DNA from 2 places in the Paenibacillus sp. fava2 genome. Region 2 is predicted to be linked to the other one. Evidence: predicted binding sites of a transcription regulator. Region 2 holds the regulator's gene; the other holds the start of a gene.

Region 1 (7,609 bases), 2.4 Mb from region 2:
ACATTTACGCTGCCTCTGCTGAACCAGCAAAGGGGGAGTGAAGGATGAGAGAGAAACTGAAAACCTGGATTCTTGCTATCCTGGTCCTCGGCAGTCTGGTAGAAAGCTACTATCTGATCTACCGGCTTCCAGGCAGTGATTCAGCGGTCATGTCTGAGAATCTATATGTCAAAACGGATAATATGGGCCCTGAGGAAAAGGTGGAGAACCTGCTCTATCCTGACCGGATGATCATTCATTTGGGCGGAGGGAAGCATACGCTGTTCTACCCCGACTCCACCTTTTATGATCTGATCTTTAACCGGCTCAAGGGGCGGAGCTTTGAAAGCTTCCAGCGGCGCTCGGTAGAAGACTTTGACTGGGACAAAATCCGCAGCGAGAATGCCGGGATTGAGCTGAGCTTCGGCGCCGGAATCCCCGTTACGCTGCTGCAGCGGGTAATGCAGTTGTCGCCTGATTCGCTGTTTGAGGGAGAAAGCATTGACCGGATCTGGATTTACAATGTCAAAAATGATTCGAAGGCGCATGCTGTGTTTTTCAGTACCAGGGGCGACATTGTGTATGAAGCAGCCAAAGCCGATCTTACCGTGCAGGACGTGCAGCAGCATGTCGACTTCGGCATCAACTGGACTCCCTATACAGTGGTGAACGGGGATTATTATGTGCCCGAGGAGAAGCTGGATCTGGTCGAGGCCGAGATGCCGTCGGGCATGTATACAATTGAACAGATGCAGAGCAATCTTTTCTTTGATGCGGGAAGCACCAGGTATATTCCGGAAAAAGACGGCTCCAAGATCTATACCGACAGCAAGCGCAGCCTTCAGGTTGATCAGGAGCTGAACTGGATGAGCTACAGCGATCCTGCGGCGCTCCCGGCCGGCGAGAGCACGCCTGCCAAGGATGCGCTGGAGGCTGTTGATTTCGTCAATCAGCATGGCGGATGGAACGGGACCTACCGTCTGGCTTCGACAGAAGAGGAAAAGCAGGAACGCAAGGTGTCGTTTCAGCAGTATTACGGCTCTTACCCGATTATAAGCCGGCCGCAGCTGCAGTACGGGGTTATCATCCTGGAGCTGCAGCAGGGTACCGTCTCTTCCTATGAACGGTCGCTGATGTACACTGAGGAAGAACAGGCGGTGAAGCGGATTGTAGAGCTTCCGGGCGGTGACGAGCTTAAGGCCAAGCTGGCCCAGATCAGCTCCGGCTCTGCTGTGAAGGATCTGATTCCGGCCTATATTCCTGTACTGCAGCGGGACACCCTGCGCCTCACGCCGGTATGGCGGGTTACCCTAAATGATGGCAGTGTGCTTACAATCAGCTAGGCGGTATAATGAATAATTGCGGAGTTACAAACATAGAGGAGGGAAAGTATGGACTGGGGCAGAGCAAAGAGTGTGCTGATTTACGCTTTTCTGGTGCTGAATCTGCTGCTGTGCTATCAGCTGTGGATGGATTTGCGCGATCAGGCCACTGCCAACCTGGATTTTACTTCCCTCTCGGCAGAAACGCAGGCAGTCATGGAGCAGAAAGGGATTCGGGTACTCTGTCCGATCCCGGCGGCTACGCCGCAGCTGCCTGATATCACCTACATTTACTCCGGTGAGGAGCAGAACGCTCCTCCTGTCCTGCTGAAAGAGCCTATAGATAGCGGGCTCATGTATTCTTCATTCCCGGAGCTCAGCGAGGCCCTGCAGGGGGAGATCCCGGATATTGCGGGTTACCGTTTCGATTCCCAGGAGAGTGAGGTCGGCAAGTTCGTGCTTCACCCGCTGGTGGACCAGAAATACTCCCTATTCCGGGTAAAGCTGGAGCTCATCAACAGCAACCAGAAAATTGTTGCCTACCGTTCGCCGAAGATTGAAATTGTAGCAGCCGGCAGCGACAACGAAAATGCGGATGTGCAGAAGGTGCTTCCGGCCTCCCAGGCGCTCAGCAGCCTGATTGAAAAATATTTTCCGGCGGACGCGGTAGTGAAGGAAATTGAACTGGGCTATTACGGGGAGCTGTTTAATTCTGAGAGCCAGGTGGCTTCACCGATGTGGAGATTCTGGCTGGAGGACGGCAGCGCCTATTATGTAGATGCGATCAGTGCGGACATTATCAGTCCCAAGACAACAGAGTAGAAGGAGCAGGAGAGATGGGAATTTCATTTACAGTGCTGTCCAGCGGTTCTACCGGTAATGTGACAGTAGTACGCAACGGGGAAACAACACTGATGATCGACGCGGGGCTCAGCGCCAAGCGGATTGATGAGCTGCTGGGGATGCGCGAGCTGACGGGGAAAGATATAGACGGAATACTGGTGACCCATGAGCATTCCGATCACATTAAAGGACTCGGGGCTGTTGCACGTAAATACGACCTGCCGATCTACGCCAACAGCAAGACGTGGGGAGCAATCGAAAAAGGCATAGGCAATATTGCCGAGCATAACCGGATTATTCTGGAGACCGGCACGCACCGTGATTTTGGCAGCATGCGGGTGGAGTCCTTTGCGATCTCCCATGATGCTGCTGAACCGGTAGGCTATAACTTTTATGACGGCAAAGAGAAGCTGTGCGTCGCAACAGACCTCGGGTATGTCAGCGATAAGGTCAGAATGGCACTCGAAGGATCGGACGTGCTGGTGCTGGAAGCGAATCATGATATCGAGATGCTGCGGATGGGCCGTTATCCGTGGAATACCAAGCGGCGGATTCTTGGCGATATGGGCCATCTCTCCAATGAGGCGGCCGGGGCGGCATTAAGCGAGATTCTGACCGGGCGTACCAAGCGGACCTATCTGGCGCATCTAAGCCTCGATCATAACATGATTGATTTGGCCAGAATGTCGGTGAGAGGAGCCATGGAGGACCGGGGTTGCTTCTACAAGGACAGCGAATTTAAATTATGCGATACCTATTATGACCGGCCTACGCCATGGGATAAGGTGAGCCAGCCATAAGCCGGTCGAGCTCTGCCATTTTACGGTCAAGTTCCTGGCGGGAGAAGACTCCTTTATCAATCATGAGCTCGATCAGTGCACTCTGCACCAGCAGCAAATGATAGTGTTCATCCTTGAGGTCACCAAGCTTACCGATAAATTGCACAAGATCCATGCTGGTTGAAAAAGATTCCATGACACCTGCTCCTTTCCGGCTGGAGATAATACGGAAACTGTAAACAATTTCATGCGTTTTTGCTTCAAGAAAAAGGTGGGCGGTATGCCCGCTTGTGATACAATTATAAGGAACTGACAGATATAAGCATCAGACGTACATTACTTCTATTATTGTAGTCTTTTAAGCTGCAAAATATTCCTGAGACTCACGGTGTTTATCATGGCAAGTTGCAAGAATCAGAGACCCTTGGCGCTTATAAACCGCAGATTTGGCGGTATATATTAATAAGTGAAACCTTTTAGTGCTCTGCGCAGTCTAAGAGAGAGCGAGAAGTTCGGGGGCAGTTGCTTGGCGTTCAGTCGTGAATGCAGTAGCAATAGAGGGGAGAGGATGTACCCGTGGGATTGTTCGATGATGATTTCTATTCAACCAAAGTACCGCGCCGCAAAAGAAAAGAGCTGGAGAAAAGCAAAGTGCTTACCAGCCGGAAATGGACCGTACACAGATCACGGCGAACGATGGCGACATGGCAGGTGTCTGTAATCAGCTCAGCAGTCAGTGCAGTAGTTGCCGTGCTGTTGTTCAGTCTTGTTACAGGACAATTTGCAACCGAGAGGGAAGCCTATGTACCGGAAGTAGGGCAGAAGGTAACGGCGAGCAGCGGGGATCCGTATGACCGGATTATTCAGGCTGCCGCACTGGTGCGTCCTGCGGTCGTGAGTATTATTAATCATAAAGAAGATAATGAGGAACTTAATATTCTCGATGAATCGGCACTCGGATCGGGAGTTATCTATAAGAAGGATGATAATAAGGCCTTTATTATTACGAATAATCATGTCATTGAAGGCTCAGGCAAGCTTGAAGTGGTAACGGTAGACGGTGTGACACATAAGGCAATTCTGGTAGGGGCAGACAAGGTTACGGATATTGCCGTACTATCCATGGATGCCAAGGATATCACAACAGTTGCCCAGATCGGTGATTCCTCCAAGCTGCGGCTGGGCGAGACGGTGATTGCCATCGGCAATCCGCTTGGTCTCGGCGATACCCTGACCTCCGGAATTGTAAGCTATACGGAGCGGACCATCCCTGTATCGCTGAATCAGGACGGAGTCTATGACTGGGAGCAGGAGGTTATCCAGACGGATGCCGCCATTAACGAAGGCAACAGCGGAGGGGCGCTTGTCGATCTGGACGGTAAAGTTATTGGAATCAACACGATGAAAATTTCTGACACCGGCGTAGAAGGACTCGGATTCGCTATCCCCGCCAACCATGTGGTGAAGACGGCGGATGAGCTGGCTGCCAAGGGCAAAATATCACGTTCCTACCTGGGCGTGTATTCGGTAGATCTGAACAATCCTTATGTTCCGCTGGCTGAGGATCAGGTGAAGGAGCTTAATCTCCCTGCTTCAGTCAAAGAAGGTGTCGTTGTGCTTGATGCGGTAGGACCGGCAGAGGAGGCAGGCCTTCAGTTCAACGATGTCATTACCAAGTTTGATGACCAGCCGATTACCTCAACGCTGTCGCTGCGCAAGTATTTATATGAGCAGACAAAGATTGGCGATGAACTGAAGATTACCTATTACCGGAACGGCGAAGTAAAACAGGCAACTGTGAAACTTCTTGAAAAGCCGCAGGAATAAATGCTGCACGGGCTGTATATAATAAAGAGGCAGTCATGAGAAAGTGAAGCGGCACGGCCGCCCTGAACAGTAATTTTTTTGGGGCGGCACCGTTTCTTTCGTTTCAAAGAAGAATAAGCAGGGTAATAAGAAGTGTTGTTCAAGTACTAGTTGCAGATGGAGTGATAGCCCTTACATTGGAAAGTAAACCTTTTAAGGGAAAAAACGGAGAATATCGGATAAGCCAGCTTGCCTTTGTTCCCCGGGTGTGGTAACATGAGAATAATCATACATTTGATACCTAATTCTCGTATTGAAAAGGGCTGTCAATTGGAATACAACCCTTTTCAATGTGTGAATTTTTTCTTTGTTTGAAGATAAAAAGAACATATTAATTTAAATTTGTGGAGGTAACACACATGCAAACAGGTACAGTTAAATGGTTCAACGCAGAAAAAGGATTCGGATTCATCGAAGTTGAAGGCGGAAGCGACGTATTCGTACACTTCTCCGCTATCACTGGCGAAGGATTCAAAACTTTGGACGAAGGCCAACGCGTTGAATTCAACGTTGTTCAAGGCAACCGTGGACCACAAGCCGAAAACGTTGTAAAACTGTAATAATAGAAGCGCCGTCCCTGCTTACACGTAAGTCGGGACGGTCTTTTTTTATAAAGATCAGAAGTCTACTCACCCTTGTCATCACACAGCCTGATCTAAGCAGAATAACGCTGGGCACACGTTCTGTAACAAAGGATTTGTCAGTCAGCAACTTGTAAGGGCATCGTCAGATGCTTTTTTACTTGTTGTCCAGGCATGTGACATATAAGGAAGGGAGGAACGGCAATGAACTACCGGAAGAAGCCTGTCGAGGAAGTGCCGGAAGAGAATACCGCTATTTGGGCCTGTACCAATGATGACTGCAATGGATGGATGAGGGACAATTTCGCATTTGAACATGCGCCTTCTTGCCCCCTCTGTCATGCTCCAATGGCCCGTAGTATGAAGATGCTGCCGCAGCTGGTGAATTCCAACGGCGATCTCAAATCACTCAAAAAGGGTATTTCCATTACCTGACCATCACCTATTATAAGTCAACCTTACAATATATTGATGAACAAATCCAAGACGGGTAAACCGTCTTATTTTTTTTGCTTTCTAAGCAGAATATTGTGATATTTGTCACAAATTTATTGAAATTATGCATAAAACGAGGCGTATAATGTGATTATTGTCACACTTTAATCCTTAAATTTTTGACAGAATAGACGTATTGAATGGGGAGAAGGAAGGGGAGAAATATGGATACAGTAATGCTGTCGCGTATACAATTTGCGTCGACGACAATCTTTCATTATTTCTTTGTACCGGTATCGATTGGCCTGGCTCTGATGATCGCGATCATGGAGACGATGTATGTCAGAAAGGGCAACGAAGAGTACAAAAGAATGGCACAGTTTTGGGGGAAGCTTTTCCTGATTAACTTTGCTGTCGGTGTAGTAACAGGAATTTTACAGGAGTTTCAGTTCGGAATGAACTGGTCTGATTACTCCCGCTTTGTCGGTGACGTGTTCGGGGCTCCGCTTGCTATTGAAGCGCTATTGGCCTTCTTCCTGGAATCCACCTTTATCGGAATCTGGATCTTCGGCTGGGACAAGGTTTCTAAGAAGATTCATCTGCTGTCCATCTGGATGGTTGCACTGGGAACAACGCTGTCAGCGTTCTGGATTCTCACAGCCAACTCCTTTATGCAGCATCCTGTCGGGTTCGAAATCAATAACGGCCGGGCTGAAATGAATGATTTCCTGGCTCTCATTACTAACGGTCAGCTGCTTGTTGAACTGCCGCATACGCTGCTGGCTGCTTATGCTACAGGCGCCTTCCTGGTAACGGGGATCAGTGCTTATAAAATGCTGAAGAAGCAGGATGTGCCGTTCTTTAGAAAATCTTTTGAAATTGCAGCCATCGTCGGGATTGTATCCTCTGTAGGTGTGGCAGTTGCCGGTCATGCCCAGGCCCAATACCTGGTAGAGACACAGCCGATGAAGATGGCAGCTTCCGAAGGACTATGGGAGGACAGCGGTGATCCTGCTGCCTGGACGGTTTCCGCTTTTATCGACCCTGTAAATAAGGTGAACTCCGGTGAAATCAAGATTCCATACCTGCTCAGCTTCCTGTCCTACAGTAAATTCTCCGGTGAGGTCAAAGGGATGAATACGCTGCAGGCAGAATATGAACAGGCCTATGGCCCGGGTAATTATATTCCGCCAGTGCGGACTACGTTCTGGAGCTTCCGGATCATGGTTGCCGCTGGCTCGCTTATGGTAGTGTTTGGGCTGTATGCCATGTACCTGATGTGGCGTAAAAAGATGGAGCGTCCGAATACCTGGTTCCTGCGCTTTATGTTCTGGGGACTTCTGCTGCCGCCGATTGCGAATACCGCCGGCTGGATTATGACGGAGATCGGACGTCAGCCGTGGACCGTGTTTGGCCTGATGACGACGGAGGATAGTGTATCGCCTAACGTATCTGCAGGCTCCGTCCTGTTCTCGGTTATTACTTTCAACGCTATCTATGCCATTCTGGGAGTTGTACTGGTTGGATTGTTCATTAAAGTAATTAAAAAGGGCCCTTATCACATGGATCACGATCATGGGGATGCCCATGACCCGTATAGCAAGGAGGGTGCTACACATGCTTTCTCTTAATGAATTGTGGTTTGTGCTGATTGCGGTTCTCTTTATCGGTTTCTTTTTCCTTGAGGGCTTTGACTTTGGGGTAGGCATGGAAACGCAGATTCTGGCCAAAAATGATACAGAACGCCGTCTGCTGATTAACTCGATCGGGCCGTTCTGGGATGCGAATGAAGTATGGCTGCTTA
Region 2 (7,609 bases):
AGGACAGATGGCGCTGCTCCACTTCGGTAAGATTTTCGCGCATCATATAAATCGCCGCTTCGTTCATGACGCTTTCCAGCTGGGCACCGGAGAACCCGTAGGCTTCCTCGGCGATTTTGTCCAGATCAACACCGGCATGCAGCGGCTTATTCTTGGCATGGAGGTCGAGAATGGACTTGCGGCCCTTTTTATCGGGCATATCCACCTGAATGTGGCGGTCAAACCGACCTGGACGCAGCAATGCGGAATCCAGCATTTCCTTACGGTTCGTTGCGGCTATCAGCAGAATCCGCGGTGCATCGTTATTGTAGATCCCGTCCATCTCAGTCAGCAGCTGGTTCAGTGTCTGGTCATACTCGCGCTGCTGTCCGCCTTCGCGCTTGCCGCCGATCACATCAATCTCATCGATAAAAATAATGGCACTTTGCTTATTTTCCTTAACGGCACGGGTACGGGCATCTTTAAATAAATCACGGATACGTCCGGCACCGACACCTACATACATTTCCACAAACTCACTGCCTGATGCCGCAACAAAGACGGAATTGGTATAATGTGCCGCAGCTTTGGCCATCAGCGTCTTCCCTGTCCCCGGAGGTCCGGTCAGCAGAATTCCCTTGAGCGGGCGGATCCCGAACTTGCTGATCTCTTCATGACGGATCAGAAAGTCAAGGGCCTCACGCAGCTCCTGCTTGGCATTGTCCTGGCCGCCGATCTCCTCAAAGGTAAGCTTCGACGGGCCGTTCTTCTTGCGCTTTTTGTCTGCACCGGCATTGACTGTCAAACCGCCGCGCAGATGGGCAATCAGCAGCAGGGCCCCGAGCATGCCGGCAGCGATAACAACCGGGAAAATATTAATGCCGACAAAAGCCATAAAAACGAGCAGCACCGGAGCAAAACCGGCGAGGATTTCCTTCCAATACTTAGGCATTATTCCACACTCCCATCGTTCCGGGAACCCGCGGTAAAATAATAAACTTGCTCTGTTTACCGTCACTCAGGCTCACGTAGACGTTATTGTCGTCGATTTCTGTCGTTGCTGTCACATTCTGAAACTCGGAGCTTTGGGCTTTGAGTCCGTCTAGCTTGGCAGGAATCAGTGTATATTTACGGCTCTCCATCGCTTCTGCTACGGAAAACATCGCCTTGTCCCAATATTCATCAAGCAATGCACTGGAGTTCTGGTCAACATCAAGCTTAAGCGTACGGCTGCCGATTGCTGACTTACCTTCACTATTAACATACTGCACAAGCTCACGCAATTTCGTTCCAGGTTCAAGATTAAGTTTCAAAGTCACTTCATTGCGGTTAATACTAATATGTGATTCATTGACTCCTTCATAGGATGATACAATTTTCTGGAGCGGATCCTGGACAGCGAACTGGCGGTAAGCATACCAGCCTCCAAACAGCAGCGCCGCAGACAACAGAGACGTTAACAGCACAGGTACGAGACGTAATTTCAAGCAACGTCCTCCTCTCAGATGTAAGCCAATATAATAAAGAAATAATGAAGATAGCATGTTTAGCGATAACTTATTATCCGGCATGCTCTTTCGCATGTCTTAAGTACATGGACTAGTATATCATAGGTGTATATACGATTCCGCATAAATTTGTGAATATATTTTAAATTTTCGATACTAATTTTTGGTTACACTCCTTTTTTCTATTTCATATCGACAAAAAAGACATGAATGATGAGATCATCCATGTCTTCTATTTGGCATTCCAGACAACTTTATCTGTCACTCCGTTAATCCGTTCCGTAATATAAACCGTAAAATCCCCCTATTTTCAGGAGGATTCACATCACCGGGGAAGCTTGTTCCAGTGTACTCCGCCAGGCGGTAATTAATCAGTGGCACCGTGCAGATAGATGCCGAATAAATGCCCGCCCAGAATTTTCACAAACATTTTCCCGGCCTGCCTAAGATCACGTTCGGTATCCACTGTAATTTCTCTCTCTACCAATGTTTGACTAACAACCGCTTCAGTATAAGAATTGCTATATTAATTGTATATCAAAAATTGCATAAATCATCATATTCACAAGATTTAGCATAACAAAAACAGCAGCCGGACCATTACGTCCACCTGCTGCTTATGCCGTTCCTGCTGTATTATTTACTCGGCAGGCTATAGCCTTCCCCGATTGCCGTACCATCGCTGAACCGGTAGAACTGGTAATAATACCGTCCTTCCTGCTTGTAGAAGACCTGCCATGCATATTCTCCATTAAATACGCCGGGCAAAAGCCGTCTGATGTCGGCACCGGGCAGCTCAGAAGCAAGCTTCTCCCGGATCTGCTGCTCTGAGGTACCCTTCGACAGCTCTGCCGCGTAAATATCGTTGTCGCCTCCTGCCGGTTTACCGTCAAGTGTAAAGCGGACCCAGACCATCAGCTCGGTGCCCGCCTCATTCTTTCCTGTAAGCACCCAATAGGCTGCATTTTCATCCCAGACGGATTTCTGGGCTTTGGTCACCTCAGTCAGTCCGGCACGGCTTCTGGCCACTTCCCTGGCTGCGCTGCGCTCGGCCCACTGGTCCTTCATGATATAGGCATAGAACTGACCTAGTCCGAACAAAAGGAGCAGTGCCGCACTGATCGCCAGCGGAAGCCATTTTTTCCTTTTCCTCAAAGTGCAGCTCCCTTTCTTCTAAATAACTGACCGTAAGATCCGGTCGCCTTGCATTCGATTATCTTGTTAGCAGGCTTTCAAAGGTTTCCTGCGCTTTGCGGCGGATCTCCTCTTCGTCCAGTGTCAGGCACTGGCCGTGCTTAACAACCTGCTTGCCGTTAACCCAGACATGCTCAACATCTTTGGCACTTGCCGAATATACCGCATGGGAGAGCAGGTCAGAATGCGGCAGCAGATGCGGCTGATCAATATCAATGGCAATAAAATCCGCCTTCATGCCAGCAGCCAGGCGGCCGACATTGTTCAGGAAGATGGAAGCTGCCCCGTATTCCGTTGCCATCAGCAGCGCTTCCGGCGCAGGTACGGCGGTCGGATCCCCGCTGACTCCTTTATGGATCAGCGCAGCCAGACGCATTTCCTCGAACATATCGAGGTTGTTGTTGCTTGCCGCCCCGTCAGTGCCCAGTGAGACTTTGACTCCCGCACGAAGCAGGTCCGGCACACGTGCAACCCCGCTTGCCAGCTTCAGGTTGCTGCCCGGATTATGGGATACTCCCACACTGTATTTGGCCAAAATTTCAATTTCTTCATCATTCAAATGAACACCATGGGCGATCAGAGACGGGCGGGTGAACATGCCCAGCTTCTCCAGATGTGCCACCGGACGCAGGCCGTAATCGGTCACATTCTGCTCCACTTCATGGCGGGTTTCGGACATATGCGTGTGCATCGGCAGGTCCAGATCATGAGCCTCCTGAACAAATTTCACGAAGAAGTCCGGCGGACAGGTGTAAGGCGCGTGAGGCGAGAGCATTGCCGTAATTCTGCCGTCCGCTTTGCCGTGCCAGTTACGGGCAAATTCCACGGCTTCTGCGAGCTTCTGGTTCTGCACATCTTCAGGACATAGACCGATAGCACCGCGCATCAGAACAGCACGGATACCCGACTGTTCTGTAACCTCGGCCACCCGGTCCATATGATCATACATATCAAGGAAGGTAGTTGTTCCGCCCTTGAGCATCTCCAGAACGGACAGGGCTGTTCCCCAGTACACATCATCACCGGTAAATTTCGCTTCCATCGGCCACATTTTTTCCTGCAGCCAAGTCTGAAGCACCATATCATCGCCATATCCGCGCAGCAGCGACATCGCCGCATGGCCGTGGGTATTGACCAGTCCGGGCATGAACAGCAGACGGCTGCCGTCAACCGTCAGAACGCCTTCTTCTGCTGCAGGCTTATCTTCTCCTATGTATGTGATCAGATCATCCTCTATCGTCATATAACCGCTCAGGACAGGCTGAAGTGAGCCAGCTACAAGAAACCGGCCGTTCGCGATTATCGTTTTATTGCTGCTCATCGGTAATTTCTTCCTTTCCGTCATGCAAATAGTAGGCAAGGCTCTGCAGATCAGTCGTAAAATCGGCCGCATGGATACGGATCGACGGCGGAGTCTTCAGAATAACCGGAGCAAAATTAAGAATAGCCTCGATGCCCGATTCCACCAGAATGTCGGCTACATTCTGCGCTTCACTGTCCGGTACGGTAATAATGCCGATCCGGATCCCCTGCTCACGGATGGTCTGGCCCAGCTCCTCCATCGGCTGAACCGTCAGGGAGTTGATTTTCTGGCCGACCTTGGGTGCGTAGGAGTCGAATACGGCAGTGATTTTCATCGTATCTTTCAGATAAGCATTATAATTGGAAAGGGCGTGGCCCAGGTTCCCCGCACCGACCAGAGCCACGTTGATCTGCTGGTCAAGCTTAAGGATATGGCGGATCTTTTCAATCAGATAGGATACATCGTAGCCGATGCCCTTCCGGCCGAAGTCCCCGAAATAAGCCAGGTCTTTGCGGATCTGTGCCGGATTAAGATCAAGTTTCTGTCCCAGCTCCTGGGAAGAAACGGTTGCAATTTCGCGTTTCTGGAGATCATTCAAGAAACGCAGATACACTGGGAGCCTGCGTACGACAGCCTCCGATATTTTGTCCGATTTCATGTCTTCTCCTCCTAAATTTAGTATAACTCGGATGTGTATGAAAGCCGCACCGCTCCCCGATACTCAAGCAAACAGGAAGCTGATGCGGAACTAGACTAAGAATGAAATGAATGCAGTTTAGGAAATGCCGCCCTCCAGCCATTCCTCGATTCTCGGAACCATCTGGTCAGTCAGCATATGCTCCATCTTGGGGCCGGGCAGTGAATACAGGAAATACTTCCCGTAGTAAGACTCGATGACCCTGGTATCATATACAATGACAATTCCCCGATCCTGGGCGGTGCGAACCAGCCGGCCGAAGCCCTGCTTGAAGCGGATGACCGCCTGGGGTACCGACAGCTTCATGAACGGGTTCTTCTTCTGTGCCTGCAGCAGCTCGGCTTTGGCCTCTGCAAGCGGGTGGTTCGGGGGCTGGAACGGCAGTCTGACAATCGCCAGACAGCTGAGCGCATCTCCGGGAATATCCACGCCTTCCCAGAAGCTGCTGGTTCCGAGCAGTACCGCCGCAGAATTGTCCTGAAAACGCCGGATCAGTTTGCTGCGGCTCCCCCCTTCTACACCTTGCCCAAGTACAGCGATGTCCTCTGCGGCCAGTGCATCCTTAAGCGGGTCATAGACCTGCCTTAGCATCTTATAGGAAGTAAACAGCACCAGCATACGGCCTTTGGTTGCCACAGCAGCTTCTGCCAGTGAGTGCACCAGTTTGTCAACAAACCTGGCATCCCCTACACTGCCCTTTACGCTCGGAAAATCACGCGGGATAACAAGCAGTGCCTGTTCGCGGTAATTAAACGGTGAAGGCAGCAGCGCTGTCATCAGCCTGTCCTGCTCCGCAGCCTCGCCCAGTCCGAGATTATCGATCATGAACTGGAAGGATTTATCCACAGACAGCGTTGCAGAGGTCAGCGTTATACTTTTCTTCTTGTCGAAGAACAGCTCCTTGAGCTGGGCACTGACATCTACCGGTACAGCATACAGCTGCAGGGATTTGCCTCGGTAATTGCTGCTGCCTTCCATCCAGTACACAACATTCTCATCATTCAGGCCCATGAAGAAGCGGATCTGCTCGCGGATCGAGGCCAGATCCTTAAACAGGCCGCCGATGTCGGTTACCAGACTGTCCGAGGAGGACTGGCTGTCGGTATCGCGCATTTCACTGAGCATCTTGTCGCCCCTGCGGATAATATCACTGAGGCTGAGATTCAGTGTGTTCTCCAGCGCAGCCAGCTCCTCCCAGTCCCTTGGCTTCTTGCCGGGGTGCAGGCGTGACACCAGCTGTCCGGCCTCACCAGCTGCCGCATCACTGCGGTCTGGCAGCAGTCCGAACAGCTTGTCGCTGAGCACATCCCAGGTTTCCTTGACGGTAAGCAGATCCGGATAGATCCGGTCGATGACACTGCTCCATTCGGAGGCCTGCTCGCTTCCAGATGATTGCAGGGTCTGGCGCAGTGCCGGGAGCTGGCCGCTCTTACTGTCCTTGTATAGCCGTGTCAGCGTATGGGCCACAGTGAAATACTTCATCTGCATGCCCAGATGCTTGCCCGCCACATCCTCCAGATGATGGGCCTCATCTATAACAAGATGCTCATAGGCAGGCAACAGCTGATGTCCCGCCTTTACATCTGCGAACAGCTTGGAATGATTCGTAATGACTACATCGGCAATTCCGGCTTCATGCTTGGCCCGGTGGTAGTAGCATTTACGGAACCACGGACAGGACCGGCCCAGACAGGAGTCGGTGTCACTGGCTACACTTTCCCAGAAGTCGCCGCCGCGGCCGCTGAGATTCAGCTCCTCATCGTCACCGGACAGCGTCTGGGTAAGCCACACAATCATTTGTGCTGCTGTAAGCGTTTCTTCCCTGGTACTTACGAAGTCCTTGTTATTTATTTTATGTTCAAACTTGCGCAGACACAAATAGTGCCCTCTTCCCTTAAAGACGGCAGCCTTGAACGGAAACGGGACCACTGTAGTCAGGAGGGGGATGTCGCGCTCACGCAGCTGATCCTGCAGATTGATTGTATGTGTGCTGACCATCACCTTCTGGTCCGTACGCACGCTATGATAAATAGCCGGCAGCAGGTAGCCCAGCGATTTGCCGGTGCCGGTACCCGCTTCAATCAGCAGATGCTTTTCTTCCTGAAGGGCGGTCTTTACTTCGCCGATCATTATCTCCTGTGCTTCCCGCGTCTCATACTGCGGTAACGTATCCTTAAGCCGGGCTGTTACCTCAGCCATGTAGTCCTCAAAGGATACATTCTCCAAAGGATTGCCGGAACCCTCCTCGCGCGGTGAAACAAGCTCATTCCAGTCGCCGACCGCAAGTGCCAGCTGACGGTGAAAGGTCAGCTCGCCCTCCGGCTGGAAGGTTTCCATCTCCCGCTCATGAAGCAGGCCATCAAAATACCAGGCCAGATCGCTATCTTCGCCGGCAAACAGCTCATTCAGGCGTTGAATGGTCAGCAGCGGCAGGCTGTACAGCTCGTCAAGGCATTTAAGCAGCACGAGCGCAGTGGCCAATGCATCGCTGTCAGCCTGATGCGGACGCTCATGCGTCAGCTTGAAATGCGCACTGACTGCACCGAGCTGATAGGTGGTCAGCGACGGAAAGCATATTTTGAGAAAATCAATCGTATCGAGAATCCGGCCCTGAAACGGCAAGTAGCCGCAGCGGTCCAGGGCATTCTGTAAAAAGTGAAAATCAAATGCGACATTATGCCCTACCAGCACAACATCATCCAGCAGCGGGACCAGCTCCATCATCATTTCATCCAGCTCCGGCGCATCCGCAACATCCGCGTCGGTTATGCCGGTCAAGCCTGTAATAAAAGGAGGAATCGGTGTTCCGGGCTTGACATAGGACCCATATACCCGGGAAACAGACCGGTCTTCTTCTATAATGGCAAGGCCAACCTGGATGATCTCACCCACAGATTGGGTTCCCGTAGTTTCAAAATCAAGCACGGC

The links. The regulator Rex, encoded in region 2, represses fermentation and respiration genes when NADH is low (regulators of the CRP and FNR family bind a similar motif). The targets are predictions, from matches to a motif close to TTGTGAAATATTTCACAA.
Region 1: AC4G46_RS31845 (cytochrome ubiquinol oxidase subunit I) is a predicted target of Rex. The motif match lies at 5,899-5,916, and genes of this name have one in related genera.

The regions. Positions count from the first base shown of each region.
Region 1 is NZ_CM177755.1:7,231,353-7,238,961, reverse strand. It holds gene walK (cell wall metabolism sensor histidine kinase WalK) at 1-48, shown strand, start outside; gene AC4G46_RS31880 (YycH family regulatory protein) at 45-1,322, shown strand; gene yycI (two-component system regulatory protein YycI) at 1,371-2,123, shown strand; gene AC4G46_RS31870 (MBL fold metallo-hydrolase) at 2,138-2,944, shown strand; gene AC4G46_RS31865 (hypothetical protein) at 2,913-3,119, opposite strand; gene AC4G46_RS31860 (S1C family serine protease) at 3,500-4,750, shown strand; gene AC4G46_RS31855 (cold-shock protein) at 5,149-5,349, shown strand; gene AC4G46_RS31850 (cold-shock protein) at 5,575-5,805, shown strand; gene AC4G46_RS31845 (cytochrome ubiquinol oxidase subunit I) at 6,030-7,436, shown strand; gene cydB (cytochrome d ubiquinol oxidase subunit II) at 7,423-7,609, shown strand, end outside.
Region 2 is NZ_CM177755.1:4,798,471-4,806,079, forward strand. It holds gene AC4G46_RS21055 (AAA family ATPase) at 1-931, opposite strand, end outside; gene AC4G46_RS21060 (hypothetical protein) at 924-1,466, opposite strand; gene AC4G46_RS21065 (cell wall elongation regulator TseB-like domain-containing protein) at 2,124-2,642, opposite strand; gene AC4G46_RS21070 (amidohydrolase) at 2,701-4,002, opposite strand; gene AC4G46_RS21075 (redox-sensing transcriptional repressor Rex) at 3,989-4,642, opposite strand; gene dinG (ATP-dependent DNA helicase DinG) at 4,760-7,609, opposite strand, start outside.